One region of the Burkholderia aenigmatica genome, then DNA from elsewhere that is predicted to be linked to it. Evidence: riboswitches for the same ligand, from Rfam matches in the RefSeq annotation. Region 1 holds a riboswitch; the other holds the start of a gene.
The links. Region 1 has a riboswitch for manganese ahead of ACN8ZM_RS05235 (TMEM165/GDT1 family protein). Riboswitches for the same ligand answer to the same signal wherever they lie in the genome.
Positions count from the first base shown of each region.

Region 2: linked by a shared signal. The riboswitch ahead of ACN8ZM_RS28810 (sodium:calcium antiporter) and the one ahead of ACN8ZM_RS05235 (TMEM165/GDT1 family protein) in region 1 are both predicted to bind manganese.

Region 1 covers NZ_CP184468.1:1,094,586-1,110,136, forward strand. The annotation lists gene ACN8ZM_RS05185 (exo-alpha-sialidase) at 1-918, shown strand, start outside; gene ACN8ZM_RS05190 (TlpA family protein disulfide reductase) at 915-1,397, shown strand; gene ACN8ZM_RS05195 (GlsB/YeaQ/YmgE family stress response membrane protein) at 1,498-1,752, opposite strand; gene ACN8ZM_RS05200 (hypothetical protein) at 2,015-2,227, opposite strand; gene ACN8ZM_RS05205 (FAD-dependent oxidoreductase) at 2,224-3,957, opposite strand; gene ACN8ZM_RS05210 (helix-turn-helix transcriptional regulator) at 4,122-4,931, opposite strand; tRNA gene ACN8ZM_RS05215 (tRNA-Thr) at 5,099-5,174, opposite strand; gene ACN8ZM_RS05220 (class 1 fructose-bisphosphatase) at 5,382-6,395, opposite strand; gene pepN (aminopeptidase N) at 6,675-9,368, opposite strand; gene ACN8ZM_RS05230 (DUF4136 domain-containing protein) at 9,556-10,266, shown strand; gene ACN8ZM_RS05235 (TMEM165/GDT1 family protein) at 10,321-10,893, opposite strand; yybP-ykoY riboswitch at 10,972-11,109, opposite strand; gene guaD (guanine deaminase) at 11,269-12,585, opposite strand; gene ACN8ZM_RS05245 (hypothetical protein) at 12,582-12,929, opposite strand; gene ACN8ZM_RS05250 (adenosine deaminase) at 12,957-13,982, opposite strand; gene xdhC (xanthine dehydrogenase accessory protein XdhC) at 14,001-15,011, opposite strand.
Region 2 covers NZ_CP184469.1:2,630,787-2,646,337, forward strand. The annotation lists gene ACN8ZM_RS28790 (MFS transporter) at 1-1,174, opposite strand, end outside; gene ACN8ZM_RS28795 (DUF1289 domain-containing protein) at 1,271-1,456, opposite strand; gene dmeF (CDF family Co(II)/Ni(II) efflux transporter DmeF) at 1,459-2,763, opposite strand; gene ACN8ZM_RS28805 (metal/formaldehyde-sensitive transcriptional repressor) at 2,776-3,051, opposite strand; yybP-ykoY riboswitch at 3,172-3,340, shown strand; gene ACN8ZM_RS28810 (sodium:calcium antiporter) at 3,422-4,432, shown strand; gene arsH (arsenical resistance protein ArsH) at 4,515-5,237, opposite strand; gene arsC (arsenate reductase (glutaredoxin)) at 5,230-5,652, opposite strand; gene arsB (ACR3 family arsenite efflux transporter) at 5,673-6,743, opposite strand; gene ACN8ZM_RS28830 (ArsR/SmtB family transcription factor) at 6,740-7,072, opposite strand; gene ACN8ZM_RS28835 (copper-binding protein) at 7,270-7,641, opposite strand; gene ACN8ZM_RS28840 (efflux RND transporter permease subunit) at 7,638-10,844, opposite strand; gene ACN8ZM_RS28845 (efflux RND transporter periplasmic adaptor subunit) at 10,841-12,382, opposite strand; gene ACN8ZM_RS28850 (TolC family protein) at 12,394-13,686, opposite strand; gene ACN8ZM_RS28855 (hypothetical protein) at 13,779-14,156, opposite strand; gene gstA (glutathione transferase GstA) at 14,244-14,876, opposite strand; gene ACN8ZM_RS28865 (winged helix-turn-helix transcriptional regulator) at 15,013-15,405, shown strand; gene ACN8ZM_RS28870 (hypothetical protein) at 15,437-15,551, shown strand, end outside.

The DNA.
Region 1 (15,551 bases):
GCGGTGTACGTGTCGTGGTCGATGCCGCTCGATGCGCCGTACACCGGCATGGTGCGCTTCGCGCGATCGCTCGACGGCGGCGCGACGTGGAGCGTGCCCGTGACCGTGCATCGCGACCGGCAGGCGATCACGCACCGCTTCGACATGATGGCCGTCGATCCGGCCGGCAACATCGCGATCGCATGGATCGACAAGCGCGATCTCGTGGCGGCGAAAGCGGCGGGGCAGGCGTACGAAGGCGCGGCTGTCTACTACGCGGTATCGCGCGACGGCGGCGCATCGTTCGAAGCCGAACGCAAGGTGACCGACCACACGTGCGAATGCTGTCGCATCGCGATGGCGATCGATCCGGCCGGACGGATCGAGGCCGCGTGGCGCAACGTGTTTCCGGGGCAGATCCGCGATCATGCGCTTGCCGTATTGCCCGTCGAGGCGTCGGAGCCGGTCGTGCCGGTGCGCGCGACGTTCTCGAACTGGCACGTCGAGGCGTGCCCCGAGCACGGACCGGCGCTGGCGATCACGCCGGACGGCACGCGCCATCTCGCCTGGTTCGGCGTCGTCGACGGCCGGGCCGACGTGTTCTATTCGCGCATCGGCGCCGACGGCGAGCCGCGCGGCACGCCGTGGGCATTCGGCGCGAATCCCGCGGTGCCCGGCGAGCAGGTGTCGCATGCGGCGCTCGTCGCGCGCGGCGACGTCGTCTGGCTCGCCTGGAAGGCGTTCGACGGCGACACGATGCAGATCAAGCTGCGCCGGTCGGACGATCGCGGCGAGCACTGGTCGGCGCCGCGCGTGATCGCGTCGACGTCGGGCGCGAGCGACAACCCGCAATTGCTCGACGATGCGGGCCGCCTCTATCTGTCGTGGCGCACGCGTAACGACGGTTATCGGCTGATCGCGGTGGAGGGGGCGAAATGAAGCGGCTGATTGCGTTGCTGGGCATCGTACTCACGAGCGTGCCGGCGTGGGCCGGCGGCGAACTGCAGCCGCTGCGCGCGGCCGACGTCGCGCGCCTGTATGCGACCGCGCACGAGCGGCCGCTGGCGGTCGAGATCTGGTCGCTCGATTGCGGATACTGTCGCGAGAACGCCGCGCACCTGGTCGCGTGGCAGCGCCGTCATCCGGACGTGCAGCTCGCGATGGTCGCGATGGATGCATACGACGACAACGGTGCGGCGATCTCGCAGGCGCTCGCGCAGATGAACTTGCCGCCGCAGGTCGCGCAGTACGCGAACGCGGAGCCGATGCCCGAGCGTCTGCGGGCGGCGCTCGATGCGGGATGGAGAGGGGAGATGCCGCGCACCGTGTGGATCGGGCGCGATGGCGCACGCGAAGCGCGCAGCGGATTGCTGACGGCCGACGTGCTCGACGGCTGGTTGCAGCGCGCCAAGCGCTGAACCGGCCAGCGGCGCGCGGCGCGCGGCGAGCGGCGAGCGGCGAGCGGGCCGCGCGCCGGCCTGATACGAAAACGCGCCCGAAGGCGCGTGGAGAGAATCGTCAGGCCGCTCGCTTGAATAGCCGGATCACGAACAGCAGGATCACCGCGCCGACGACCGCGACGATCACCGAACCGATGAAGCCGCTGCCGACGCTGATGCCGAGCAGCCCGGCGAGCCAGCCGCCGATCACTGCGCCGACGATACCGACGATGATGTCGACGATCAGCCCGAAGCCGCCGCCCTTGACGAGCAAGCCGGCAAGCCAGCCGGCAATCGCGCCGATGATGAGCCACATAATCAAGCCATGAGCCATGGTTGTCCTCTCCTTGAGTTGTGTCGAATGACCGGACGTCGGCAGCGTTGCCGCAAGCTGAATGAAGGCGGCAACGCGACCTGCCGCGCCGCCCACGCAATGTAACGCGATAGACGGGTCGGAATCGTTAAGTAATGTTATGCACCCTTAACCGGATTTTCCAGGGAATTCGTCTGCATACGGGGAGGCTCGTGCGTGGACGATGCGTGATGAAATGAATATGTAATAAATGACCGCCGGTGAAGCCGGTCGGCCAGGGGCGTCATCGTTCGTGCGTCGATGCCTGCGTGCCCGTGTCGGGCAATCCGTCGCTTGCGTCGGCGATCAGCCGGGCGACGGTCGCGGGTTCGCCGATCGCCTCGATCGACAGCAGTGCGAAGCGGGCGAGAAAGAGCGATGCGTCCGCTTCACCGATCCGCGTCATCGTGCGGCACAGGTCGGTGTAGAGGGTGTCGCGTTCGGTATCCGTCATCATGCGGTCTCCTGAGGATCGGTTGACGCGCACGGATGGAGTGCGCGTTCGAGCGCGGCGGCCACGTCGCCGGCGCAAGCGTCGTGCCAGCGGCCGAGGACGTGACCGTCCGGACGCACGAGATAGACGGTGCCGTCGCGCGCGCCATACATGTCGAACAGCCGGCCGTCGTCGTCGTGGCCGCCGCAGGCCGGTTGCCGCGGAGCCGCATGCCGTGCGAGCGTGACGAGCGCGAACGGTATCCGCGCAGCGTGCAGGCGCCGTTCGAGATCGGCGAGTGCCGGACCGGGCACGCCGTCGGACGTGAAGCAGAACGCGGTAAAGCGCGGCGCGACGAGATCGGTCAGGTGGCCGCGACGCATGTCGCTGCCGTGCGCCGAGTACAGCACCAGCGGGCATTCGGCGAGCACCGTGCCGGGCGCGGGGCCGGCGGCAAACGTATCGCGTTCGGCTGCGTTGAGCGACGACGTCGCATAGGCGATGGCCGTCGTCTGGCGCGGATTGATCAGCGAACGCAGCGCCGGATGCCCGACCGCGAGTGACAGCACGGCCTTGCGCATCAGTTCGAACGCAAACGACGGCGGCGCCATGAACTCGGTGCTCTTCGTGCCGTAGCGGAGATTCTCGTGCGTCGCGAACACGCGTTCGTCCGAATAGCTGTCGAGCAACGTGTCCGATGCGAGCCCGCGAGTCACGTACGCGAGTTTCCATGCAAGGTTGTCGGCATCGTCGATACCCGAATTCGCGCCGCGCACGCCGAAGATCGGTACGAGATGCGCGGCATCGCCGCAGAACAGCACGCGGCCGTGCCGGTAGCGTTCGAGCGTCAGCGCGTTCGCCTTGTAGATCGTGATCCAGATCGGCGACCAGTCGCCGCGCTCGCCCATCATGTCGAGCAGGTTCTGCACGCGCGGGATCACGTTCTCCGGTTTCACAGCCGCTTCGGGATCCTCATCGTCGCGCAACTGGTAGTCGATTCGCCACACGTTGTCGGGCTGCTTGTGGACGAGCACCGTCGAACCCGGGTTCGACGACGGATCGAAGTACGCGAGCCGTTCGGTCGGCCGGTCGCTGTCGAGCGCGATGTCGACGATCACGTAGCGGCCCTCGTAGCTCGTGCCCTGGAGCGACAGGCCGAGCGCGTCGCGCATCGTGCTGCGTCCGCCGTCGCACGCAACGACCCAGTCGGCGTCGAGCGCATAGCCACCGAGCGGCGTGTCGACCTGCAGGCGCACGCCGTCCGGCTGCCGGATCACCCCGGTGACCTTCGCCTGCCAGCGAATCTCGATGAGTTCGGCGCGGCGCAGCGCGGCGTCGAGCAGGAATTGCTCGATGTGATACTGCGCGAGATTGATCATCGGCGGCAGCTTCTGGTTGTGGTCCTGCGGCATCGTGAAGTGCAGCACTTCGTCGCGACGGTAGAAGCTGCGTCCGCCGGTCCACGGCAACCCGGTGCGCAGGAAGTCATCGAGCGCGCCGAGCCGCTCGATGATCTCGAGGCTGCGCCGCGAGATGCAGATGGCGCGGCTGCCGTGGCAGACCGCGTCGTCGGCCTCGATCAGCACGCTGCGGATGCCGTGGTTCGCGAGGCCGAGCGCGACGGCCAGGCCGACAGGGCCGCCGCCGACGATCGCCACGCGATGCCGGTGCGTATCGATACCGTCGTTGCAGGCCGGCAGATGCGCGGGATGGCGCGCGGCGACGAACGGGTAGGGCTTGAAGTCGAGATCCATCGTTGGCTTCCAGGGGAGGGCGGTTCGACGTGCACGCGGGCCGCGGCAACGCGTGCAGGCAGTCGAAGCAGTATGGAAGCCGGGCGGACATCCGCTGTCCCCATTCCGGGTACGGCAAGCCGACCGGGATTTACCCCGATTCGGTCATTACCGGCCGGTTCGGTTCAGGGCTGCAGGCAGAGCGCGAACAACTGGCGCTGGCTCGAGATGCCCAGGCGCCGGTACGCGCGTTTCTGGTACGTGACGACGCTCGACGTCTTCACGCCGATCGTCTCGCCGATCTCGTGCGCGGTCTGGCCTTCGAGTACGCCGCGCAGCACGTCGAGTTCGCGCTTGGACAGCGCCGGGCATGCGCTGCGTAGCCGCGCGAGCATCAGTTGCGGGATACCGATCTGCGCCGCACCGGCGAGCGCGTAGTGATGCTTCGCGGCCTGCGCGATCAGCGGCGCGAGCGCTTCGATCTCCGCGATCTCACGCGGCTGGAACGCGCCGCTGCGATGTGCGCGGTACAGGTTGATCGACAGCCAGCTCGCATCGTTGGGCTGCATCAGCAGTGACAGACGGTCGGACACGTCGGGGCCGCGATAGCAAGCCGCGCGATACGCTTCATGATCGATCTCGTCGCCGGCCTGCTGGTGCAGCAGCAAATCGTGGCGGCGCGAGCCGCGATGCGCGCTCGATACGATCTTCTGGTTGCCGTCGAGCGCGTAGAAGTGTCGCGCGTAGGTGTCGGCGACGTCGCGCAGGTAACGGCCGCCGCGATGGTCGGCGACGGATAGCGTGCGCGGGCGGTTGCCGAACTCGTACGCGAAGATCGTGCATTGCGTGACCGACAGCGCATCGTCGAACAGCCTCAGCACTTCGGCCGCGAATGCGTTCGGCTCGCTGCCGCCGATCGCGGCGACGAGGCGCGTCGCACGCGATACATCCAGTTGCCCGGTGAGGTTCGGTCGCTCGAGACGCCAGGTGCGCATGATGCTCGGAAAGGGCAGGGTGATCCGAAGATTGTAATCGGCGGGATGCGGCGCGGGAGTCGGGTGATGCCCGCAAGCGGAGCGGGTGCGGACAAAAGGGCAGCGCACGATTCGGCGCCCGGAATGAGAAAAGGGCTGACAAGCATGCTTGTCAGCCCTTTATAACTTGGTGCCGGAGATAGGAGTCGAACCTACGACCTTCGCATTACGAATGCGCTGCTCTACCAACTGAGCTACACCGGCATCAGAGAAACGAAATTATAAGGTGAAATCTGAAACCTTAGCAATAGGTTTTGCGAATTTTTTTCAGCTTGCTGCTGCTGTTTCGCGAAACTCATCGACTCGGCAAACTTCCCGCTTCGTTTCACTGCGATGTGACCCGTTGGGGTCACATCGAGAGGCGCGATTGTACTAACGTCACGCGATACTGTCTAGTGCTGCAGTGCAAATTTATTGCTTTTCTAGATGGTAGCCCGTCACGCGCTCGACTTCGTTCTTCGAACCGAGGAACACCGGGACGCGCTGGTGCAGGCCCGTCGGCTGCACTTCCATGATGCGCTGCGTGCCATTCGTCGCGGCACCGCCCGCCTGTTCGACGATGAACGACATCGGGTTCGCTTCGTACATCAGGCGCAGCTTGCCCGGACGATCGGGCGTGCGCTTGTCGGCCGGGTACATGAAGATGCCGCCGCGGTTCAGGATCCGATGCACGTCGGCGACCATCGATGCGATCCAGCGCATGTTGAAGTTGTCGCCGCGCGGGCCGTCCTTGCCGGCGTTCAGTTCGTCGACATAGCGCTTGACCGGGTCGTACCAGTGGCGTGCGTTCGATGCATTGATCGCGTATTCGCGCGTGTCGGCCGGGATCTGCATGTTGCTCTGCGTGAGCACCCACGAGCCGACTTCGCGGTCGAGCGTGAAGCAGTTCACGCCGTTGCCGGTCGTCAGCACGAACACCGTTTGCGGGCCGTACACGGCGTAGCCGGCGGCGACCTGTTCCGTGCCGGGCTGCAGGAACGATTCCTCGGTGGCCTGCTTGCCGTCCGGGCAGCGCAGCACCGAGAAGATCGTGCCGATCGATACGTTCACGTCGATGTTCGACGAGCCGTCGAGCGGATCGAACACGAGCAGGTATTCGCCGCGCGGGTAGTTCGCCGGGATCGGGAAGAACGTTTCCATTTCTTCCGACGCCATCGCGGCGAGGTTGCCGCCCCATTCGTTCGCGTCGAGCAGGATCTCGTTCGACAGGATGTCGAGCTTCTTCTGCACTTCGCCCTGGACGTTCTCGCTGCCGGCGGTGCCGAGCGCCTCGCCGAGCGCGCCCTTCGACACGTTGTAGCTGATCGCCTTGCATGCGCGGGCGACGACTTCGATCAGCAGGCGCAGGTCGGCGGGGAGGTTGTTGGTCTCACGTTGCTGTTCGATCAGGAACTTCGACAGCGTGGTGCGGCGGGCAATGGACATGACAGACTCCGAAAGGCCAAAGAATCCTTGAATGGTCGCAATTTTACCCGCCGCGCCTCTCGCGCCGCCGGCTTTTTTCGTCCGGTTACATGGCCGGGCGGCCGAACCGGCCTGGTCTCCGGTGGCGGGGGCGGGCGAGATGCGCTTTGCCGCGGCGGCAGGCGGCGCGGTCGGGCCCCGCGATTGCGCCCGGTTCACGCGGTGCTCACACAATAAAAAAGCCGGTGCCGCGATTGGCGGCACCGGCTGTCTCGCGCGGGCGCGATGCGGGCGATGGCGTTACGCGAGCGCCTTCTCGACGATCTCGCGCACGTCGCGCGATTTCGCACCGGCGGCGACCTGCTCGAGGGCTTCGCGCATCCGGTCGCGCAGCGCCGGCGTGAAGCGGCGCCACAGTTCGAGCGAGCGGGCGAGGCGCGCCGCGACCTGCGGGTTGATCGCGTCGAGCGCGAGCACCTGTTCGGCCCAGAACGCATAACCCGAGCCGTCCGCCGCGTGGAATTGCGCGGGGTTGGCCGCGCAGAAGCTGAAGATCAGCGAACGCGCGCGGTTCGGGTTCTTCAGATTGAACGCGGGGTGCGCGAACAGCTTGCGAACCTTTGCGAGCGTCGGCTGCGCAGCCGTGCCGCGTTGCGCGGCCTGCATCGCGAACCACTTGTCGATCACGAGCGCTTCCTTCTCGAAGCGGCGGTAGAAGTCGTCGAGCGCGTGCTCGGCCGGTTCGTTCGCGCCGGCCGCCGCGGCGGATAGCAGTGCGCCGAGGGCAGCCGCGCGATCGGTCATGTTGTTCGCCGCGTCGTATTGCGCGGTCGCGAGGCGCACGGCATCGGCCGGGTTCTCGAGCTCGGCGAGATACGCGAGCGCGAGGTTCTTCAGCGCGCGGTGGCCGGACGCCTCCGGCGTCGGCTCGTAGGCGCCGGGCGTCTGGTGCTGTTCGTAGGCGGCGAGCCAGTCGGCGCGCAGCGCGGTGGCGAGCTGACGGCGCACGAACTGGCGCGCGCGATGCACGGCGGCCGGATCGGCTTCCGCCATCTGGTCGGCGAGGTAGGTTTCCGACGGCAGCGTCAGCGCGAGTTCGCGGAACGCCGGCGACAGCGTCGCGTCGGTCAGCACGCGGCGGAATGCGGCAACGAAGTTCTCGCCGAGCGTGAGCGGCTCGTTCGCGGCGGCGCGCGCGGCGAGCGTCAGCAGCGCGCGCGTCGCGAGGCGCTGGCCGGCTTCCCAGCGGTTGAACGGATCGCTGTCGTGCGCGAGCAGGAATGCGAGGTCGTCGTCGCTGTAGTCGTACTCGACGATCACCGGCGACGAGAAGTTGCGCAGCAGCGACGGCAGCGGTTGTTCCGGCACGTCGACGAACGTGAAGGTCTGCTCGGTGTCGGTGAAGTCGAGCACGCGCGTCGTGCCTGCGGCGGCGGCTTCGCCGTCGAGACGCAGCGGCAGGTCGCGGCCGTTGCGGCCGATCAGGCCGATCGCGAACGGAATCAGCAGCGGCCCTTGCTGCGTTTCGCGCGCGGCCGGCGACGCGTCGCCGTAACCCTGCGCGAGCGTGACCGTATAGCGGCGCGCGGCCGCGTCGTACGCGGTGCGCACCGACACGCGCGGCGTGCCGGCCTGGCTGTACCAGCGCTCGAACTGCGCGAGGTCGCGCCCGTTCGCGTCGGCCATCGCGTGACGGAAGTCGTCGCAGGTCACGGCGTGCCCGTCGTGGCGCTTGAAGTACAGGTCCATCCCCTTGCGGAAACCGTCACGGCCGAACAGCGTCTGGTACATCCGCACGACTTCCGAACCTTTCTCGTAGACGGTCATCGTGTAGAAGTTGTTGATCTCGACGTAGCTCTCCGGGCGCACCGGGTGCGCCATCGGGCCCGCATCCTCGGCGAACTGCAGCTGGCGCAGCACGCGCACGTCCTCGATGCGCTTGACCGCGCGGGCCGCCGATTCGATGTCGTCGCCCGCGGCCATGTCGGCCGAGAATTCCTGGCCGCGGAACACCGTCAGGCCTTCCTTCAGGCTCAGCTGGAACCAGTCGCGGCAGGTCACGCGGTTGCCGGTCCAGTTGTGGAAGTACTCGTGGCCGACCACCGATTCGATGTTCGCGAAGTCGGTGTCGGTCGCGGTCTCGGGGTTCGCCAGCACGTACTTCGTGTTGAAGATGTTGAGCCCCTTGTTTTCCATCGCCCCCATGTTGAAGTCGCCGACCGCGACGATCATGAAGCGGTCGAGATCGAGCTCGAGGCCGAAGCGCTTCTCGTCCCAGCGGATCGAGTGGATCAGCGAATCCATCGCATGACGCGTCTTGTCGAGATCGGCCGGCTCGACCCACACCTGCAGCAGCTTTTCCTTGCCGGAGCCGGTCGTGATCTTTTCCTCGATCGCGACGAGCTTGCCCGCGACCAGCGCGAACAGGTAGCTCGGCTTGCGGAACGGGTCTTCCCACTTCGCGAAGTGGCGGCCGTCGGGCAGGTCGCCGGAATCGACGAGGTTGCCGTTCGACAGCAGCACCGGGTAGGCGGCCTTGTCGGCGCGCAGCGTCACCGTGTACGACGCCATCACGTCCGGGCGGTCGAGGAAGTAGGTGATGCGGCGGAAACCCTCGGCTTCGCACTGCGTGAAGAAGTTGCCGCTCGACACATAGAGGCCCGACAGCGTCGTATTCTGGTCGGGTGCGCAGGCGCTTTCGAGCGTCAGCTCGAATGCATCGGGGACGTTCTCGACGGTCAGCCCGTGTTCGTGCGCACGCACGGCGTCATGCGGCGCGCCATCCAGCCATGCGCCGAGGAATTCGAGCGCTTCGCCCATCAGCTCCAGGTGCGGCGCGGGCGCGGCGTCCGGATTGCGGCGCACGCGCATCGTATTCCTGACGATCGTACGGGCCGGCGCGAGATCGAATTCGAGCGCGACGGAATCGATGAGGAAGGCCGGCGGCGTGTAGTCGGCGCGGCGGATCACGGTGGAGGAGGCGTTGTCGGACATGGTCGTCGAGATCGGTGGAATGGGGGACGCGCCCGTGGCACGGGCCGGGCGAACCGGGCCATTGTACAAAGGCTTGCGGCCGCGTGCCGGGCGAACTTTTTACCGGTTTCGGGAGTCCGCGTATTATCGGCATCCCGTTGCGGTTCGCGCGGTGCGACGAACGGGTGACGGATCGAAGAGGATCAACATGAAACGCGAATGGATTCAACGCGGTGCGGGCTGGGCGGCGGTGCTGTGCGTGGCGCTGCTGACCGGCTGCACCAGCTACGTGACGACCCAGGTCACGGCCTTCTCCGACTGGAGCGGCAGCGACGCGACACGCACCTATGCGTTCACGCGCACCGATGCGCAGAAGCACAGCATCGAGCAGTCGACCTACGAACCGATCGTGGCGAACGAGCTGTCCACGTATGCGTTCCGGCAGGCGCCGGCCGCGCAGGCCCGCTATCTCGTCGGACTGACGTACGGGGTCGGCAGCGATCTCGTGACGGTGCCGCAGCCGGTCTACTACGACCCGTGGTTCGCCGGCCCGGGGCCGTACTGGCGGGGCGGGCCGTGGGGGCCTTGGGGACCGTGGGGCCCCTGGGGGCCGATGCCGGCCGGCTATGTCGCGCAGACCTATCAGGTGTTCGACTACACGCTCGGCATCCGAATCACCGAGCGCGCGACGGGCAAGGAGGTCTACAACGTGACCGCGCGCACGACCGGCGACAACGGCGCGCTGCTGTATGCCATGCCGTTCCTCGCGCGCAGCGCGCTCGCCGATTTCCCGCTGGCGAACGGCGCGGTCCGCACGGTGCGGCTGCCGGTCGACAAGCGCGGCGGCCCGGCGGCGCCGGCTGCCAACGAGCGAGCGGTGCCTGCGGCGCCCGCTTCAGGCGCAGCCGCCGCGAAGTAGCGCGGCGTCAGTCCCGGCGCGGCCGTCCGGCCGCGCCCGCCATCTTCCTTCCCGTCAGACCCCGATGCCCAGCAGCGCGAGCGCGCCGAGCACGACGAACAGCACGGCCGCAATCCCGTGCACGAGCTTCGTCGGCAGGCGGTGAGCGAAGCGGTCGCCGAGCAGGATCGCCGGCACGTTCGCGAGCATCATCCCGAACGTCGTGCCGGCCACGACACCGATGTAGTCCTGGAAGCGCGCGGCCAGCGCGACGGTCGCGATCTGCGTCTTGTCGCCCATTTCCGCGAGGAAGAACGCGACGAGGGTCGCACCGAACACGCCGAGCCGCGATCGGTTGGCATTGGCTTCGTCGGCATCGAGCTTGTCCGGCACGAGGATCCACAACCCCATCGCGATGAACGAGAACGCGAGCGCCCAGCGCATGATCGACGGCGTGACGAGCGCGCCGAGCCATTCGCCGAGCGCGCCGGCAAAACCGTGGTTCACGAGCGTCGCGACGAGCACGCCAAGAATGATCGGCATCGGCTTGCGATAGCGCGCGGCCAGTACGAGGGAAAGCAGTTGGGTCTTGTCGCCGATTTCAGCGAGCGCGACGGCGCCGGTGGAGATCAGGAAGGCTTGGGACACGGATGGGGTTCCACGGGCCGGTGTTGTGCGTGCGAGCGACGATCCACGGCGCGCCGGGCCCTGATGCGGCGCACTGTGAACCATCGGTCTCGCCAGGCCAACGTGGCTGCGCCCGCCATGGCCATACGGCCAAGTCTGTTGACGGACGCCTCCGTCACGATGCGCGCCGGGGGCGCGGGACATCGAGCGGAGCGGCTACTCCCCAATGAGCGGCGAATTCTAGCACGGCGCGTTGCGCGCGGGAAAGCGATCGGGCGGCGCGGCGCCCGGAGTCGGGGCGGGATCGGGATACGGCAATCCTCGGCGGCCCGGCACGCGCGGCGGCGAATGCCCGCGCGTGCCCGCGTGTGCCGGGACGAGCCCCCGGGCAGGCCGTTACGCGGCAGGGCGGCGTGCCGCGCCGCGCTCGTGGACGAGTTTGCCGGCCGCATAGGTGCGGTACACCGCGCGGTCGTCGCCGAGCAGCGCGAACGCGAACAGCAGCTCCTCGAGCGAATCCGCGCGCTTCGTGCGGCGCGCGAGCAGCGGCGTGGCCTGCGGATCGAGCACGACGAAGTCGGCTTCGGTACGCGGCGCGAGCGTGCCGACCGTATCGGCGAGGTCGAGTGCCTGAGCGGCGCCGGCCGTCGCGAGCCAGAACATCCGCGTCGCGGTCAGGTGGTGGCCCGACAGCCGCGCGACCTTGTGCGCTTCGTTCATCGTCTGCAGCATCGAGAACGACGTGCCGCCGCCGACGTCGGTCGCGAGCGTGACGGGCACGTCGTATTCGCCGGCCTTGTCGAAATCGAACAGCCCGCTGCCGAGGAAGAAGTTCGACGTCGGGCAGTGCGCGACGACGGTGCGCGTCTCGGCCATCCGGCGGCGGTCCTCGTCGTCGAGGTGGATGCAGTGGCCGTACACGGCGCGCGGACGCAGCAGCCCGTAGCGGTCGTAGATGTCGAGATAGCTGCGATGGCCGGGGAACAGCTCGGCCACCCATTTCACCTCGTCGACGTTTTCCGCGACGTGGCTCTGCACGAACACGTCCGGATGGCGGCGCGCGAGTTCGCTGCACGCCTCGAGCTGTGCTTCCGTCGACGTCGGCGCGAAGCGCGGCGTGAGCGCGTACATCTGGCGGCCCTTGCCATGCCAGCGGCCGATCAGCTCGGCGCTGTCGTCATAACCCGATTGCGCGGTATCGCGCAGGAATTCGGGGCAGTTGCGGTCCATCAGCACCTTGCCTGCGATCATCCGCAGGTCGCGCGCGTCGCTCGCCGCGAACAGCGCATCGGCCGACTGCTTGTGCACGGTGCAGTAGACGAGCGCGCTCGTCGTACCGCACGCGAGCAGTTCGTCGACGAAGAAGTCGGCGACTTCGCGTGCGTGCTCGGGATCGCCGAACTGGCGCTCGGTCGGGAACGTGTACTTGTCCAGCCACGGCAGCAGGCCCGGTGCCGGCGACGCGATCATGTCCGTCTGCGGATAGTGGATGTGCGTGTCGATGAAGCCGGGCACGATCAGCTTGTCGCGCAGGTCATGGACGATCGCGTCGCGCGCGAGCGTCGCGGCGAGCTGCGCGTACGGGCCGGCCGCGACGACCTTGCCGTCGTCGACGATCAGGAGGCCGTCGGTCTCGTAGTTCGCGGCCTGGCTCGATTGCGCCGGGTCGCCGTTGAAGGTCAGCAGCTGGGAACGAAAAGCGGTTTGCGTCATGACGAATGGTCCTGCATCAAGGTAAGGCGAACAGAAGAAAACGAGCGACGCCGCACGAGGGCGGGATGGCGCCTGGCGAGCGGGTGCGGCACGCTGCGTGCCGCACGACCGGATGCGATGGCGCGGGCGAACGTGGCGGCCGAAGCCGCCAGCGAGTGGTTGCCGGCGGACCTCGCAGCCATTGCGCTCGCGACCGGTGCGGCGGCGAACGAAACGGCAAACCGCGCCGGCAGGCATGAGCGCGCGGCGGCGAACGGTGCCGTCGCCGCGCAGGCACGCGCGCGACCGCTTCGGCACGAGGCCGAACCGGTGGTCGCGAAGCGGATGCCGTTGCCGTGTTTCATCTGTCTAGCGTTCCTCGATGCCGGCCGTCACGCGGCGTGCCAGTACGCGTCGAGGCGCGCGAACAGCGCGTCGCGCTGCGCCGGTTCGATGAACGACGCCTCGAAGCCGTTGCGGATCACCGCATGGACTTCGGCATCCGTGAGCTGCAGCCCTTCGGCCGTCGCGAAGTAGTTTTCGTTGACGTAGCCGCCGAAATAGGCCGGATCGTCGGAGTTGATCGTCACGGCGACGCCGCGATCGAGCAGCGCCTTCAGCGTGTGCTTCGCCATGTCGTCGAACACGCACAGCTTGAGATTCGACAGCGGGCAGACGGTGAGCGCCGTGCGCGTTTTCGCGAGGCGCTCGACGAGTGCCGCGTCCTCGATGCTGCGCACGCCGTGGTCGATCCGGTCGACCTTCAGCACGTCGAGCGCTTCGTAGATGTATGCGGGCGGGCCTTCCTCGCCTGCGTGCGCGACGAGCTTCAGCCCGAGCGCACGTGCCTTCTCGAACACGCGCGCGAACTTGGTCGGCGGATGGCCGAGCTCGGACGAGTCGAGGCCCACGCCGATCAGGCGATGGCGATAGCGCTCGAACAGCGGCAGCGCGGATTCGAACGTCGCGAGCGCGTCCTCTTCGGACAGGTGGCGCAGGAAGCAGAGAATCAGCTTGCTCGACAGCCCGCGTTGTTCGGCATCGGCGAGTGCGCGCTCGATGCCCGCGACCACCGTCTCGATCGGCACGCCACGCTCGGTGTGCGTCTGCGGATCGAAGAACAGTTCGGTATGGACGACGTTGTCGGCGAGCGCGCGTTCGCAGTACGCGGCCGTCATGTCGTAGAAATCCTGCTCGGTCAGCAGCACGCTCGCGCCGGCGTAATAGATGTCGAGGAACGATTGCAGGTCGGTGAACGCGTACGCGGCGCGCAGCGCGTCGATCGAGTCGTACGCGAGCTTCACGCCGTTGCGCTGCGCGAGCGCAAAAATCAGTTCGGGCTCGAGCGAGCCTTCGATATGGATGTGCAGCTCCGCTTTCGGCGCGCGGGCAATCTTGTCCTTGAATGTCGGGGTCATGGCGTCGTTCTTGGTCGGTCAGTAGGTGGGGGAAGCCTGCGCGGACGCATTCGCGTTTGCCTCGACGGCCTGCAGCAATTGCGCAGCCACCGAGATCGCGATGACTTCGGGCGCCTTGTCGATGATGCCTTCGACACCGATCGGGCAGCGCATCCGCTCGACCTGGGCCGGGTCGATGCCGATGGCTGCGAGGCGATGATCGAACTGCACGCGTTTCGCGTGCGAACCGGTCATCCCGAAGTACGCATAGTCGCCGCGCCGCAGGATGCGCTCGGCCAGCACGAAATCGAGTGCGTGGTCGTGCGTCATCACGACGAAGTAGGACTGCGGCGGTGCTGCGTCGACCGCGTCGGCCGGGGCGGCGGCCGCCTCGATCGCGAGGTTGCCGATGCCGGCGAGCACGTCGGCCGGCGGGAACACCGCATCGGGCCCGTCGATCCAGCGCACGTGGCACGGCAGCGTCGCCAGTATCTTCACGAGCGCGGTGCCGATGTGCCCGGCGCCGAACAGCACGACGGGGAACGCATACGGCGCGATCGTTTCGGTCATCAGCGACACGCCGCCGGTTTCCCACAGCAGGCAGTCGGCACGCGCGGCTTCCGATTCGGGCTCGCTCAACAGCGGCGCGCCCGGCGAGGGGCCGAATGATACGCTACGCACGGTCGCGGCGCCGGCCGCGACACGCTTCGCGAGCGACATGATCCAGCCGAGATCGCCGACGTCGAGCCGCTCGAACGCGAGCACCACGGCGCCGCCGCAGCACTGGCCGAGGCTCGGGCCGAGCGCGAGCCGTTCGAGCCGGCGCGCGTGCGGCACGTGCGCGCCATCCTTCAGCAGGTGCCGTGCGATTTCGATCGCCTTCCATTCCAGATGTCCGCCGCCGATCGTGTGGCGAGCCGTGTCGCGCGTGACGAGCATCTTGGTGCCGGCTTCGCGCGGCGCGGAGCCGTCGGTGTGCGCGACCGTCACGAGCACGGCCGCTTCGCCATGCGCGAGCAGTTGCTGCAGATCGCCGAGCCAGGCTTCCATCAGCACGCTCCGTTCGGGACGACGCGGCACGACACGCGGCGCGGGCTGGCGGGCGTGGTGGCAACGATGACGGACGGGAGCGGGGCGGGCCGGCCGCACGGCCGATGCGGTGCGGCGGCAGCGCGCGGACGGCGCGCGCGGACGGCACCGCCGGATGGGCGGACGCCATGAGGGTGACGGATGCGGATGGTGTGCGTTGTCATGATGAATCCAGTCGACATTGCGGATCGGGCGCGCGTTACGCAGGGGTGGTGAGACCGCCTGGCCTCGCGCACGTAGATCGCCATCCAGTCCCGAAGATAGCACCGCAAGGCGACGGGAACATCGCGGGGCGGTGATCCGGGCTATCAGGAGGCGATCATGTCGATCATAGGCCCGCCGCGCGGGATCGGGGCGCCGACGCATGCACGTCGGGCCGAAACGCACGCGTGGCGGGGCTGGGCGCGGAAGTCGCGCGATGCGCGTTCGCCCGGATTGCCGGGCGGCGGCGGAGTAGGTGTTTACGCGGGGCCGGCCAAGCGGGGCTGCCTAGGCAGGGCC
Region 2 (15,551 bases), on a different replicon from region 1:
TGCAGACGAGCAACATGATGGTCACCGCGCTGAACACTGCTCCTGCGTAGAACGTAGCCGCGGCGCCCACCCGGTCCCACAGGATGCCCGCGACGACACTCGATACGAGCGTCACGACGCCGCTGAGCAGATTGAACACGCCGAACGCCGTGCCTCTCAATTCGGACGGCGCGGCATGCGCGACCATCGTCGCGAGTAACCCCTGCGTCATCCCCATATGGAGCCCCCACAACGCGACACCGACCAGGACGGTTCCCCAATGCGCGCCAAGCGCAAGCACGATATCGGCAGCGATCAGCAGGACGAGCCCGGCCGTCATCAGCTTCGTGTGGCTCGTCGTGTCGGCGAGCTTGCCGAACGGATAGGCCGACAGTGCGTACACGACGTTCATCGCTACCATCACGAGCGGTACGAGCGCGACAGGCACGCCGCTGCCCATCGCGCGCAGCACCAGGAACGCCTCGCTGAAGCGGGCCAGCGCGAACACGGCGCCGACGGTGACGACCCACCAATAGCGCGCACCGAGTTGCTTCACGACATCGCGGCGGATCGGGTTGACACGCGGCTCGCCTGGCGCACGCGCCGGCTCGTCGATACCGAACGCGAGCAGCGCCACGGCCAGCATGCCCGGAATCACGGCGAGCCAGAAGGCGAAACGGAAGTCGTCGTGCCAGATCAGCATGATGACGACGGCCAGAAGCGGCCCGAGAAACGCCCCCACCGTGTCGAGCGACTGTCGCAGCCCGTAGGCGGCACCGCGCAAGTGGACCGGTGTGACGTCCGCCACCAGCGCATCGCGCGGCGCACCACGGATTCCCTTGCCAATCCGGTCGACGATCCGTGCCGTCACCACGATGCCAATCGTCGGCGCGATGGCGAACAACGGTTTGCTGAGCGCGCCGAGCCCGTATCCGGCGACCGCCAGCCACTTGCGATTGCGCAGGTAGTCGCTGAGCGTGCCGGAGAACATCTTGACGACCGGCGCTGTCGCTTCGGCGATCCCCTCGATGACGCCGATCGCGGTCGCGCTCGCGCCGAGCCCTGCCATCAGGAACATCGGCAACAGGCTGTGGATGATTTCCGACGACACGTCCATCAGCAGGCTGACGCAGCCCAGCACCCAGACACTGCGAGGAATCTGGCGAAGAATGCCGGTCGACGGTTCGGTCTGCATGGGTCGCTCCCGGTTCAGGAATCCTGACACTGGATGCCGGTGATACTACTGCAGTCCAGTGACACGACCGCACGTGCCGGCCGTCACGCGAGCACGCTATTTCCCCGTGTCGCGCCGGATCTTCGCTTGCCGGCGCACGCGATCGTTCAGTATCTGGTGCCGGCGAGTGTCGGTCATCTTCTTCCAGTCGCGCGCCTCGTCACGCGTGCGCAGGCAGCCCACGCAGAATCCGGTGCGGCCGTCGAACGCGCACAGCTCGACGCACGGCGATTTCACGGCCACGATCAGGCCGCCTTCGCCGACGCCATCACTTCGACGGTCACGTGGGAAACGCCGTCAAATCGCGCAACGAGCGCACGGTAGAAGCGCGCGTCACGCGCCGCGTCGAATGTCTCGACAGACACGATCGCGCTCATGTGCCCGGGACCGACACGCCACACGTGGAGATCGTTGACCTTGTCGCCAAACGCCTCGATCGCCTGGCGTACACGCTCCGCCAGCTTGCGATCGACGTTGACGTCGAGCAGGATGCCGCCCGTATCGCGCATCAGCCCGTACGACCAGTTCGCGATGACGAGCGCGCCGATGATGCCCGCGAGCGGATCCATCCAGACCCAGCCGAACGCACGTGCGAGCAGCAGCCCGATGATCGCCAGCACCGACACCGCGGCATCGGCGATCACGTGAACGTAGGCCGACCGGATGTTGTGATCGCGGGCGGCGGCAGCGTGCGCGCCTTCGTGATGATCGTGTTCGACGAACGTCAGCGCGTGCTCGTTGCCGTTCAGCGTCACGATCGCATCGAACGCATGGGGCTCGGGAATGGTCTCTCGCGATTCCAGGAAGCCGTTGCGCGCGACCATCGTGAAATGCTGTCGCGATTGGTCGGGGCGAACGGTCGTAATCGAGGCGGACACCCCGTCGAGGCTCGACTCGCCGGTTGCCGGCGCGATCCGGAACACCGGCGGCACGCCGTCCTCGAACACCGATACGTCGAACACGCCGGCTGTCGAGAAGACCCTCATGGCTTCGTCCGCGTGATCGGCGTGATCGCCGTGTGCGTGCCCATGTCCGTGGCCGTGGCCGTGGCCATGCCCATGATGGTGGCCGTGATCATGCCCGTGATGGCCGCCGCTCAGCAGCCACACGCTCGCCAGGTTGACCGCGAGGCCGAGCACCGCGATCGGAATCGCCTCGCCAAAATGGATCGGCACCGGCGACAGGAATCGCGCGACGGCCTCGTAGCCGATCAGGATCGCGATCATCGCGAGCACGATCGCGCTCGTGAACCCGGCCAGGTCACCCAGCTTGCCGGTGCCGAACACGAAGCGCGGATCGTCGGCGTGCCTGCGCGCATAGGTGTAGGCCAGCGCTGCGATCAGCATTGCGCCTGCGTGTGTCGACATGTGCAGCCCGTCGGCGACGAGCGCCAGCGATCCGAACAGCGTGCCGCCGACGATCTCGGCCACCATCATCGCCGCGCACAGGCCGATCACCATCCACGTCCGCCGCTCGTTCTGCTCGTGCGCCGCGCCGAGGAAGATATGGTCGTGCCCCGCGCCGAACGCGTCATTCGTGAAATTGCCCATGTTCCACCCCGATCACTTGAAATAGCTGTGCACCACGTCGATCAGCTGCTCGGTCGCGCTGCCTTCGTGCTCATCCGGCCCATGTGCATCGACCATGTGCTCGCGAATGTGGTCCTCCAGCACGACGGCCAGCAGCCCGTTCATCGCGCCGCGACAGCTCGTGATCAATTGCAGCACCTCGTTGCAGCCGCGTTCCTCCCCGAGCGCGCGCTCGATCGCCTCGACCTGGCCCTTGATACGGCGCACGCGGTTCAGCAGCTTCTGTTTTTCACGAACGGTATGACTCATCGACGACTGACTCCTGGATAGTGGGGGGGAGTATAAATCCGGAAGGTTTCCCCTATAGGGGAGAGGGGTATATTTTTTTGAGATGAAGGCTTGTCGAAAGCAATCCGCTCGGCTAGACTGCCCTTCGTCTTTGGGGAGTAGCCTGCTTTCCATCCCCGGAAAGCGAACGCCGTCAACACACTCGGCCTGCGGCCGTGGCGCGTTCAGCCTGATCGGCTTGGCGAGACCATGGGTGCATCGCGTCGTTCCTGGTCGGACGTCGTCGGATGCGCCATGGTTCGTCAGCGTCCGACCACGGAGTCCCCATGTTCCCCACCGCCTTTTCCCCGCGTTTCGCCGCCGTCCGCGCGCATGCCTGCGGAGGTGCCGCATGACCTTCATGTTCCTCGAACTGGCGTTCATGCTGATCGTCATCCTCGTCGCCGCCGAGGTCTTCACCAATGCGCTCGAACATCTCGGCGAACGCCTGAAGATTTCCGAAGGCGTCACCGGCTCGCTGTTCGCGGCCGTCGGCACCGCGCTGCCCGAAACGATGGTGCCGCTGCTCGCGCTCGCCGGGGGCACGGCGAACCAGACCGTGAACGAGGAGATCGGCGTCGGCGCGATTCTCGGCGCGCCGCTGATGCTCGCGACGCTCACCACCTTCCTGATGACGCTCGCGGTGATCCGCTCGCGCGGGCTGCGCGGCACGATCGCGCCCGAACGCACGGGCTTCGTGCGCGACCTGAACTACTTCCTCGCCGCGTTCTCGCTGGCCACCGCCGCGATGTTCGTCCCGCATCACAACTGGGCCGTGCGCGCGCTGCTCGCCGCGATGCTGGTCGGCATCTACGTGATGTATGTCGTGATGACGTTCCGCGCGTCGAACCAGCTCGTCGATGCCGGGCACGGCACCGAAGCGCCGCACAAGATGTTCCTGTCACGCCTGGGCCTGCCGACCACCCTCGCGACGATTGCGCTGCAGTTGCTCCTCGGCCTCGCGCTGCTGGTCGGCGGTGCGAAGGGTTTCATTCACGGCGTGGAAGGCGTGTCGCACGTGCTCGGTGTCTCGGCACTGCTGCTGTCGCTGATCATCGTGCCGATCGCGACGGAGTTGCCGGAGAAGGTCAACAGCGTGCTGTGGATCCGCCGCAAGAAGGACACGCTCGCGTTCGGCAACATCACCGGCGCGATGGTGTTCCAGGGCACGCTGCTGCCGGCGATCGGCATCATGCTGACGCCGTGGGAGCCACGGCCCGAAGTGCTGACCGGCGTGATCATCACACTCGCGGCGGCAGCGTGGCTGCGCTTCAATGCGCGCACGCGCGGGCTCGCGATCTGGGCCTTGCTGGCGAATGGCGCCGGTTATGCGGGTTATCTGTTCATGACGCTGGCGCGCTGATCGTGCCCATCTCGCGCGTAGAGCATGCTCCCGCCGCGCCGGCGGGAGCGACGCCTCATCGCGCCGCCCACCGGAAAGCGGCTCAGATTCGCGATTGGTTTACACGCTGCGACAGTTGTTCGGCGCTTTCCTTGCGCTCGCTGTAGCGATCGGTCAAGTACGCGCCGACGTCGCGCGTCAGCAGCGTAAACTTGACCAGCTCCTCCATGACGTCGACGACCCGATCGAAATACGCGGACGGTTTCATCCGGTCGTCGTCGCCGAATTCCATGAACGCCTTCGCGACGGACGACTGGTTCGGAATGGTCAGCATGCGCATCCAGCGCCCGAGCACGCGCATCTGGTTGACCGCGTTGAACGATTGCGATCCGCCGCTGACCTGCATGACCGCCAGCGTCTTGCCCTGCGTCGGCCGTACCGCGCCGACCGACAACGGAATCCAGTCGATCTGCGATTTCATCACGCCGGTCATCGCGCCGTGCCGCTCGGGGGAGCACCACACCATGCCCTCCGACCATTGCACGAGCTCGCGCAACTCCGCCACCTTCGGGTGGCTGTCCGGCGCATCGTCAGGCAACGGCAGTCCGGCCGGATTGAAGATCCTTGCTTCGGCGCCCATGGCCGTCAGCAGCCGCGCCGCCTCCTCGACCAGCAGCCGGCTGAACGAGCGCGTGCGCAGTGACCCGTAGAGCAGCACGATTCGAGGCGGATGCGTCGACGGCTGCGCGGGTTGCAGCCGGCTCGCGTCCGGCATGCGAAACAGCGTGGCGTCGAGTTGCGGCAGATCGTTCAGGTAGTCAGACACGCTTGCCCTCCGCATCGATCACGATTTCACCGTCTTCCTTCGCAAACGGCCCCTTCTGCGGATCGGGCAGGATATCGAGCACCTGCTCGGACGGGCGGCACAGCCGCGTGCCGAGCGGGGTGACGACGATCGGGCGATTGATCAGGATCGGGTGAGCGACCATGAAACCGATCAGATCGTCGTCGCTCCATTTCGGATTGTCGAGATCGAGCGCTTCATAGGGTGTCCCCTTGCGCCGCAGCACGTCGCGTACCGGCACGCCCATCGCCGCGATCAGCGCGCGCAGTGCCTCGTGCCCCGGCGGCGTTTCCAGATAAAGCACGACGCGAGGCTCGACGCCCGTGTTGCGAATCATCGCCAGCGTGTTGCGCGACGTGCCGCAATCGGGGTTGTGATAAATCGTGATGTCGGTCATTTCCGGATTCCTGAATAATGTCACGCGCACTCGTACCAGCCCTTCGAACGGTTGACGATGCGCACGACGAGCAGCATGACCGGCACTTCGATGAGCACGCCGACGACGGTCGCGAGCGCTGCACCGGAGTGGAAGCCGAACAGGCTGATGGCGGCCGCCACGGCCAGTTCGAAGAAGTTGGACGCGCCGATCAACGCCGACGGGCAAGCGATGCTGTGTTTCTCGCCGACGACGCGATTGAGCCCATAGGCGAGCGCCGCGTTGAAGAACACCTGGATCAGGATCGGCACCGCGAGCAGCGCGATCACCAGCGGCTGCTTCAGGATCGCCTCGCCCTGGAACGCGAACAGCAGCACCAGCGTGGCCAGCAGCGCGGCGATGGACCACGGGCCGATCTTCGCCATCGCGCGGTCGAACGCCGCCTGCCCCCTGGCGAGCAACAGCCTGCGCCACACTTGCGCGAGGATCACCGGGATGACGATGTAGAGCACGACCGACGTGAGCAGCGTCGCCCACGGCACCGTGATCGCGGACATCCCCAGCAACAGGCCGACCAGCGGTGCGAAAGCGATCACCATGATGCTGTCGTTCAGGGCAACCTGCGACAGCGTGAACAGCGGATCGCCGCCCGTCAGCCGGCTCCACACGAACACCATCGCCGTGCACGGCGCGGCGGCCAGCAGGATCAGGCCGGCGATATAGCTGTCGATCTGGTCGGCCGGCAGCAGCGGCGCGAAGAGGTGCCGGATGAACAGCCAGCCGAGCAACGCCATCGAAAACGGCTTGACGAGCCAGTTCACGACGAGCGTGACGCCGATCCCCCGCACATGCTGCCGAACCTCATGCAACGCGCCGAAGTCGACCTTGACGAGCATCGGCACGATCATCACCCAGATCAACAGTCCGACGGGCAGGTTGACCTGCGCGTATTCCATGCGGCCGATGCGCTGAAAGAGTTCCGGCAGCGCCAGGCCCAGCGCGATGCCGAGCACAATGCAAAGCGCGACCCAGATGGTCAGGTAGCGCTCGAAGAATCCGATGGCGGGCGGGGCCACCACGGCTTGCGGCCGGGCAACGTTCGAGCCGGTCATGCGCCGCCTCCGCAACAGTCGGGTGCGGCCGGTACGCCACAGGCAGCGCCGGCGCAGCAGTTCTCGGTCAGGAACCCGATGAGCCCGCTCATCGATTCGAAATTCGCCGCGTAATAGATGAACCGGCCGTCCTGACGCGCAGTGACCAGATCGGCGTGCGACAGATCCTTCAGATGGAACGACAGGCTCGATGGCGACAGCCCGATCTGCTGGGCGATCGCACCGGCCGACAGCCCTTCGGGCCCGGCCACGACCAGTGCGCGGAAGATGGCCAGGCGCGCTTCATGAGCAAGCGCGCCCAGGGCGCGCACGACGAGATTGGAGTCCATGGCGCGAAGGATAGCGCCATCATTTCGACATTTCAAGCATTGTTGAAATATAGATGCCGATCCCATGCCGAGCTGTATCCAACCCGTCGTGCGCCGTCTAACGCCGCCGCACGAGCCGCTTCCGGCTCGACATGCGCGGCGCCGGTGCAACCGCCGTCCCGGTTCACGGGCGGGCGATGCACCGGCGCATCCTCAGGTCAGGACGCCTTCACCAGCTTGACGATCGTCAGCGTGCCGTCGACCTTCTCGATCCGTACCTTGACCTTGTCGCCCGCACGCGCGTGTTCGAGCATCGCGGCGTCCTTCGCCTTGAACGCCATGGTCATCGGTGGCATCCCGACGTTCTCGAGCGCACCGTGCTTCAGCGTGATCTTGCCGCTCGCGGCATCGACCTTCTTCACTTCAGCGTCGGTCAGCGCGGCATTCGACTCGCCCGCGCCGCCCGACGACATCTTCATGCCGGACATGTCCATGCCGGCCATGTCGCCGGCGGCAAAGGCGGGGGTAACGAACGCGCCGACAGCAAGAACGGCGGCAGTCGCAACGGTAACGGTAATCAATTTCTTCATCGGGATTCTCCGGTTGGGATGGATGGCACGTTCGTGCCGTGAGGAACTGCTTCGGAATGCCGCGCATGGCCCATGCTTCGGGCACGACGGCGCTGAAGCAGGAGCCATGCGGCGGGAATGACGAACATCGACAGCAGCGGCGCCGTGACCATGCCGCCGACCATCGGCGCAGCGATGCGCTGCATCACTTCGGAACCGGCACCGTGCCCGATCATGATCGGCACGAGGCCGGCGAGCACGACGGCCACCGTCATCGCCTTGGGCCGCACGCGCAGCACCGCGCCTTCGCGGATCGCGTCGAGCAGCAGCGCATCGGTCAGCGGTTCGCCGGCATCGAGCCGGCGCTGCAGCGCACCCTTCAGGTACAGCAGCATCACGACGCCGAACTCGGCGGCCACGCCCGCGAGCGCGATGAAGCCCACCGACGTCGCGACGGACACCGCATGGCCGAGCGCCCACACGAGCCAGAAGCCGCCGACCAGCGCGAACGGCACCGTCGACATCAGCAGCAGCGCATCGGCCGCCGAGCCGAACGTGAGGAACAGCAGCACGAAGATCACCACCAGCGTTACCGGCACGACGGTACGCAGCTTGGCCGCCGCGCGTTCGAGATACTCGAACTGCCCCGACCACGCGATCGAATAGCCGGGCGGCAACGCGACCCGTTGCGCAACGGCCTGCTGCATCGCGCGCACGGCGCGCTGCAGATCGGTGCCGCGGATGTCGACGTACACGTAGCCGGACAGTCGCGCGTTCTCGCTGCGGATCATCGGCGGACCGTCGGCGATCGCGATGCGCGCGACGTCGCCCAGGCGGATCTGCGCGCCGCGCGCGGTGACGACCGGCAGTTGCCGCAGGTTCTCGACCGAATCGCGCACCTCGCGCGGGTAGCGGAGGTTGATCGGGAAGCGCTCGCGCCCCGCGATCACTTCGCCGACGTCGTCGCCGCCGACCGCCGACGACACGACCGACTGGATGTCGGCCACCGACAGCCCGTAGCGCGCGGCCGCAAGCCGGTCGATGTCGACGTCGATGTAGCGGCCGCCGTTCAGCCGTTCCGCGAGCGCGGACGTGACGCCCGGCACCGGCTTCACCGCTGCCTCGACCTGCTTCGCGATCGCGTCGATCCCGGCCAGGTCCGGCCCGGAAATCTTCACGCCGACAGGCGTCTTGATGCCGGTGGACAGCATGTCGAGCCGGTTGCGGATCGGCGGCACCCACACGTTCGACAGGCCCGGCACCTTCACCGTGCGATCGAGTTCGTCGACGAGCTTCTCCGGCGTCATGCCGGGGCGCCATGCGCTGCGCGGCTTGAACCGGATCGTCGTCTCGAACATCTCGAGCGGCGCGGGATCGGTCGCGGTGTCGGCGCGGCCCGATTTGCCGAACACCGTGTCGACCTCGGGCACCGTCTTGATCAGGCGGTCGGTCTGCTGCAGCAGTTCGCTCGCCTTGTCGGCCGAAATGCCCGGTAGCGCAGTCGGCATGTACAGCAGGTCGCCTTCGTCGAGCGGCGGCATGAATTCGCCGCCGAGCCGCGACAACGGCACGGCCGTCAGCACGAGCGCGACGACCGCGATGCCGATCGCAAGCCACGGGCGCCTGAGCGTCGCTTCGAGCAGCGGCCGGTACACGCGGATCAGCACGCGGTTGATCGGGTTCGCGTGCTCGTGCGGAATGCGACCCCGCACGAGATACCCCATCAGCACCGGCACCAGCGTCACCGACAGCCCGGCGGCGGCGGCGATCGTGTAGGTCTTCGTGAACGCCAGTGGCGCGAACAGCTTGCCTTCCTGCCCTTCCAGCGAAAACACCGGGATGAACGACAGCGTGATGATCAGCAGCGAGAAGAACAGCGCGGGCCCGACTTCCGCAGCCGACATCGCGACGAGCTCCCATCGGCGCGCGGCCGTGATCGGCTCGCCGGGATGCGCGTGGTCGTACGCTTCGAGATGCTTGTGCGCGTTCTCGATCATCACGATCGCCGCGTCGATCATCGCGCCGATCGCGATTGCAATCCCGCCGAGCGACATCAGGTTCGCGTTCACGCCCTGGTAGCGCATCACGATGAACGCGGCCAGCACGCCGAGCGGCAGCGACAGGATCGCGACGAACGCGCTGCGCAGATGAAACAGAAACACCGCGCAGACGATCCCGACGATCACGAACTCCTCGATCAGCTTGTCCTTCAGGTTGCCCACCGCGCGCTCGATCAGTTGCGAGCGATCATAGGTCGTGACGATTTCGACGCCAGGTGGCAGCGAACGCTTCAGGTCGGCGAGCTTCGCCTTCACCGCATCGATCGTGGTCAGCGCGTTCTTGCCTGAGCGCATCACGACGACACCGCCCGTCACCTCGCCCTGCCCGTTCAGCTCGGCGATCCCGCGCCGCATCGCCGGGCCGACCTGGATGCGCGCGACGTCGCCGAGCAGCACCGGCGTACCGGCGTCGTTCGTGCGCAGCACCACGTGCCGGAAGTCGTCGAGCGTGCGCAGGTAGCCGGTCGAGCGCACCATGTATTCCGATTCGGCCAGCTCGACGACCGAGCCGCCGGACGCCTGGTTCGCGTTGCCGAGCGCGTTCGCGACTTCCGCCTGCGTGATGCCGTACGCGCGCAGCTTGTCCGGATCGAGCACGACCTGGTACTGCTGCACCATGCCGCCGATGCTCGCGACTTCCGACACGTCCGGCACCGCCTTCAGCTCGAACTTCAGGAACCAGTCGTTGAGCGCGCGCAGTTGCCCGAGATCGTGACGGCCGGTGCGATCGACGAGCGCGTACTCGTATACCCAGCCGACGCCGGTCGCATCCGGCCCGAGCGATACCGTCGCGCCCGCAGGCAGCCGGCTCTGCACCTGGCTCAGGTATTCGAGCACGCGCGAACGCGCCCAGTACGGATCGGTGCGGTCGTCGAACAGCACGTAGACGAACGCGTCGCCGAACGACGAATACGCGCGGACCGTTTTCGCACCGGGCACGCCGAGCAGCGTGGTCGTCAACGGATAGGTCACCTGATCCTCGACGATCTGCGGCGCCTTGCCCGGATACGACGCCTTCACGATCACCTGCGTATCCGACAGATCAGGCAACGCATCGAGCGGCGTCTGCTGCAGCGAGTGAACACCCCATGCGGCGATCAACACGGTGGCAAGCAGCACGAGGAAGCGGTTGTGGACGGACCAGCGAATGATGCGCGCGATCATCGTTCGCCTCCCTGCGGTTCGACCTTCGTCAGCCGGTAGCCATCGTCGCCCTGCGTGAACGAGAAGCGCACCGTCTCGCCCGGCTTCACGTCCGGGAACGCGGAGGGCGACGGCTTGCCGAATGCCATCGTCATCGCGCCCCAGCCGAGCGCCGGAACGGGTTGATGCGAGAACGTGATGTCGTCGGCCGTGACCTGTTCGACCTTGCCGGTGGTTTCGTAGATCGGTGCCGCCGCCGTCGATGCCGACGCGGGTGTCGCCGCTGCCCCGCTCGCGCCGGTGCCGCTTTCCAGCCGCGGCAGCACGCTTTTCAGGCTCGCCTCGGAATCGATCAGGAACTGCCCCGATGCGACGACCGTGTCGCCTTCGTTCAGCCCGCCGAGCACTTCGGTGTCGCTGCCGACGTCGTTGCCCAACGTCACGGTCACGGGCTGAAGCCGGCCATCGCGGTTCTTCACGATCACGATCGAGCGCTTGCCGGTCGCGATCACAGCTTCGGACGGCACGAGCAGGCGCGATACGGTCTGCCGTGCGGCGACCTGCACGCGCATCAGCATGCCGGGCGTGAGCTTCAGCGCGGCGTTGTCGATCTCCACGCGCGCCTGCAGCGTGCGGCTGCTCGTGCTGATGCCGGGCAGCACTTCGCGGATACGCCCCGTGAAATGCTGCGACGGGTCGCCCGCGAACGTCGCGTCGACCGACATCCCCGGCTGCACGTTCAGCGCAAGCGCCTCGGGCACCTCGACGATGAGCCACAGCGTCGACAGCCCCGCGATCTTCGCGAGCGTCTGCCCGGGTGCGACCATCGCGCCGTCCCGCACGTTCAGCTCGCTGACGACGCCGGTTTCCGGCGCGGTCAGCACGACATGCGTCTGGGCCTTGCCGGTGCGATCGAGGCTCGCGATCATGCCGTCGGGAATCGACAGCGCCCGCATCCGCGCGCGAGACGCATCGAGCAGGCTGCCGTCCATCCCGCCGCGCTTGAGCGCGAGGTATTCCTCCTGCGGCGCGAGCCAATCAGGCACGAACAGCGATGCGACCGGGGCGCCCTTCGCGATGCGCTGCATCGGCGCGCGCGCATAGAGACGATCGATGTAGCCGGTGACGCGCGACTGGACGACATCCGCGCGCGATTCGTCGAACTGCGTGGTGCCCACCGCATCGAATCCGGCCGCCGTCTGCTGCCGGCGCACGGTCGCATAGCGGATGCCGAGGCTCTGCTGCAGGCCCGGATCGATCCGGATGCCGGACGCGCCGCCGCCTTCGTCGGCGTAGACGGGCTGTAGCTGCATGTCCATGAATGGCGACTTGCCCGGTTTGTCGAAGTGCTGGTTCGGCACCATCGGGTCGTGCCAGTACAGCACCTTGCGGCCGATCTTCGGATCGGCGCTGCAGGGCGAGGAGGATGCCGCCGCGGTGGTATCCGTTGCGGCCGCGGCCGTCGCCGCATGGCGCGCGCCCGCGAAATAGCCCGCGCCGAGCAGCGCAGCACCGGCGAACGCCAGCAGGGCCGCGCGGGCCAGTGTTTGCTTCATCATGTCGTTCTCCTTTATTGCGCGGCGGCCAGCGTCGACGGCACGACCTGGTATTCGAGCTGCGCCCAGGTCTGCGAGACCTCGCGCCGGAGATCGAGCACCTGCAATTGCGCATCCAGTTGCGCGCGGCGCGCGGCGAACGTATCCGCGAGCGAACCCGTGCCGGCGCGGTACGCGGCATTCGCCAGTTGCACGCGCTGGTCGGCGGCGGGCAGCAACGCGTCGCCGAGATTCGCGATGCGCGCACGACCGCTCGCGAGCGTCGCGGACTGCGTGCGGATATCGGCCTGCACCTGGAGCAGCGTGTCCTCGTACATCAGGCGCGCCTTCGTCGCGAGCGCGGCCTTTTCGGCGACGTCGCGGTTCTGGCGGTTCTTGCGATTGATCGGCAGCGGGATCGTGACGCCGACGGACACCATGTTCGAATACGCACCTCCACGCTGCTGGTACGCGACTTCCCACGTCCAGTTCGGGCTGCGTTCGCTGTTCGCGACAGCCGTATCGGCTTCGGCGACGGCGATATCGTCGGCGGCGGTGATCAGCGCCGGTTGCGACAGCCGCAACTCGTCCGGCGGCAGCGACGACACGAACGACTCCGGCGCGGGCGGCGCGCCCGTGACGTCGTCGACGGGCACGGTGGTCCAGCGCGACAACGCAATGAGTGAAGTCTGGTAGACCTGCTCCGCCTTCAGCAATTGATCCTGCGTCTGCGCGAGCATGGCCCGCGCCTGGACGACATCGGCCGCACTCGCCTTCGCGCCGCGATACGACGCCTTCGTCGCTTCAAGCTCATGGTTCATGTGATCGAGCAACGCCTGCTGCAGCGTGAGCGCCTGCTTCGCGTAGACGGCGTTCAGCCACGCCGTCGCGGTTTGCTGGCGTACGCTCGCGAGCTGCGCGAGATAACCGGCGCGCTCGCGCCCGACCTGCTCGTTGGCGAGCGCCGACCGCAAGCGCCGCTTGTCGCCGGACACCCACTCCTGCTCGATGCCGATGCGGCGCATCGTCATGAAGTCCTGGCCGACGGTGAAACGCTGGCCGCCGTTGACCGGCAGGTTGTCGATGCCGGCCTTGAGCATCGGGTCGGGCAGTTGGCCGGCCTTCACGGCCACCTCCGAGCTGGCACGCACCGACGCCTGCGCGGCCTGCATCGAAGCGGAATGATCGGTGGCGGACTGCAGCGCGGCGTCCAGCGTGAAAGGGGCTGGCTGCGCGTGAACGGCGCCCGCAACCAGCAGCGCCGCCCAAAGCATGGGCGCGCGCCGACGCGCACGCCGCGCAAGCGGCGTGCCGAAATGGAATGACATGGTTTAACCCCAACGGCGGAACCCCATAGGGATTCCACGTCCTGATACAGGACGAACCTCACCGCGCATGCGGCGAACCTATCGGATCGGGATCAGCTGATGCGTGGAGGGCGCCACAACCCGTTCGGATCGCGGACCGGGAGGAGTTGCGCGTAGTGGAACGCGACGGTGCTGGCGTAGGCAGCGGGACGACTGACTTCGGCGCGAGCGGCCGGATGATAGAGACTGCCGAACTGGCATTGCGCCGTGAGCTTGCAGGCCATGCCCTTCGCTTTCGCGTGGGCCTTGCCGGCAGGCGACGGCTTCATCGAATCGCAGCCCGGCATGTCGGCGGACATGCCAGCGTCCATGTCCATCGACATGCCCTGCTGCATCATCGGACATTCCCCGGCCAGGCCGCTGGCTGCCAGCCCGCTGATGGGCAGCACCGCGCAGAGCAGCAGCAGGACGATGGTCCGGAGGAATTTCATGGCGGGGATTATAGCGCGGGGTTTTGCTGTGTGGCGGCGCGCCGATGAAGCGGAAAGACGCGCCGACTCCGCGACCGCCGTCGCCTGCTACCGCGCCAGTCCCTCCGCCTCCAGCACTGCCCGCACCGCCGGCCGCGCCCGCACCCGCTCGTACCACGCACGCAGATGCGCATACCGGGTCAGGTCGATATCCGCGTGGTACACCGACCGCATCCATTCGGCCTTGCCCCAGCCCGTCAGCGCGAACAGGTACGCATCGGCAACCGTGAACGTGTCGCCCGTCAGGAACGCGTTGCCGTCGAGCTGACGGTCGATCCATGCAAAACGGCTGTCGAGCTTCGTTCTGGCCGGGTCGACGTATTTCCCCGCCTGCACCGCATACAGCAGCGGGATGAAGCCCTTGTGGATCTCGGTGCCGAGGAAGTTGAGCCACTCCATCAGCCGATAGCGCGCGAGCGTGCCGTAGGCGGGCGCGAGCCCCGCATCCGGACGCAAATCCGCGAGATACTGCGCGATCACCGGCCCTTCGCGCAGCAGCGTGCCGTCGTCGAGTTCGAGCAGCGGCACGTAGCCGAGTTCGGTCACATCGTAGTAATTGCGCCCGTCTTCAATGACATGCTTGCGCGCGTCGACCTGGATGATCTCCGCGTCGACGCCGCCTTCGCGCAGCACGATGCAAATGGCCTGCGAACAGCTTCCGGGAGCGTGATAGAGCTTCATGCGTGTCCTTCGTGGGTGGTTCATGGATCGATTCGCCGCGACGCGGGCGCTAATATCTCGCATTGGCGCAGGGCTGAGAAGACGGCAGTCGTTTGTGCCGTAGTCACAAAAAATTTACCGACCAGGATTCGGCACGATGAAATCGAGTGCGACAGGATGTTCCGTTGAAGAAGCGATGCGCCTGCTCGGCGGCCGCTGGCGGCTGCTGCTGGTGTCGTATCTGCTCGACGGGCCGCGGCGCTTCAGCGACCTGCGGCGCGACATGCCCGGCATCTCGCAACGCATGCTGACGCTCGACCTGCGCGCGCTCGAAGACGCGGGGCTCGTGCGGCGCACCGTCTACCCGGAAGTGCCGGTGCGGGTCGAGTACGACCTGACCGCCGACGGCGACCGGCTGCGGCCCGTCGTCGACGTCATGCGCGAATTCGGGCTGTGGCTGAAGGCGCGCGATGCCGATGCGGCGTGCGCCACCGGCACGACGCCCGGCGCGGCAGCCGCGATCGACTCGGCCCTCCATTCAACCCGATAACCCCTACTCCCTTACGCAGGAACCCACCTTCATGGAACTTCACGCCACGATCGGCGCGGCGACGTCCGATCTCGACGACGACGAAAGCTTCGCCAACATCTACTGTCACGACGCCGAGCAGGACTATTGCTTCGCGTTGTCGCGCT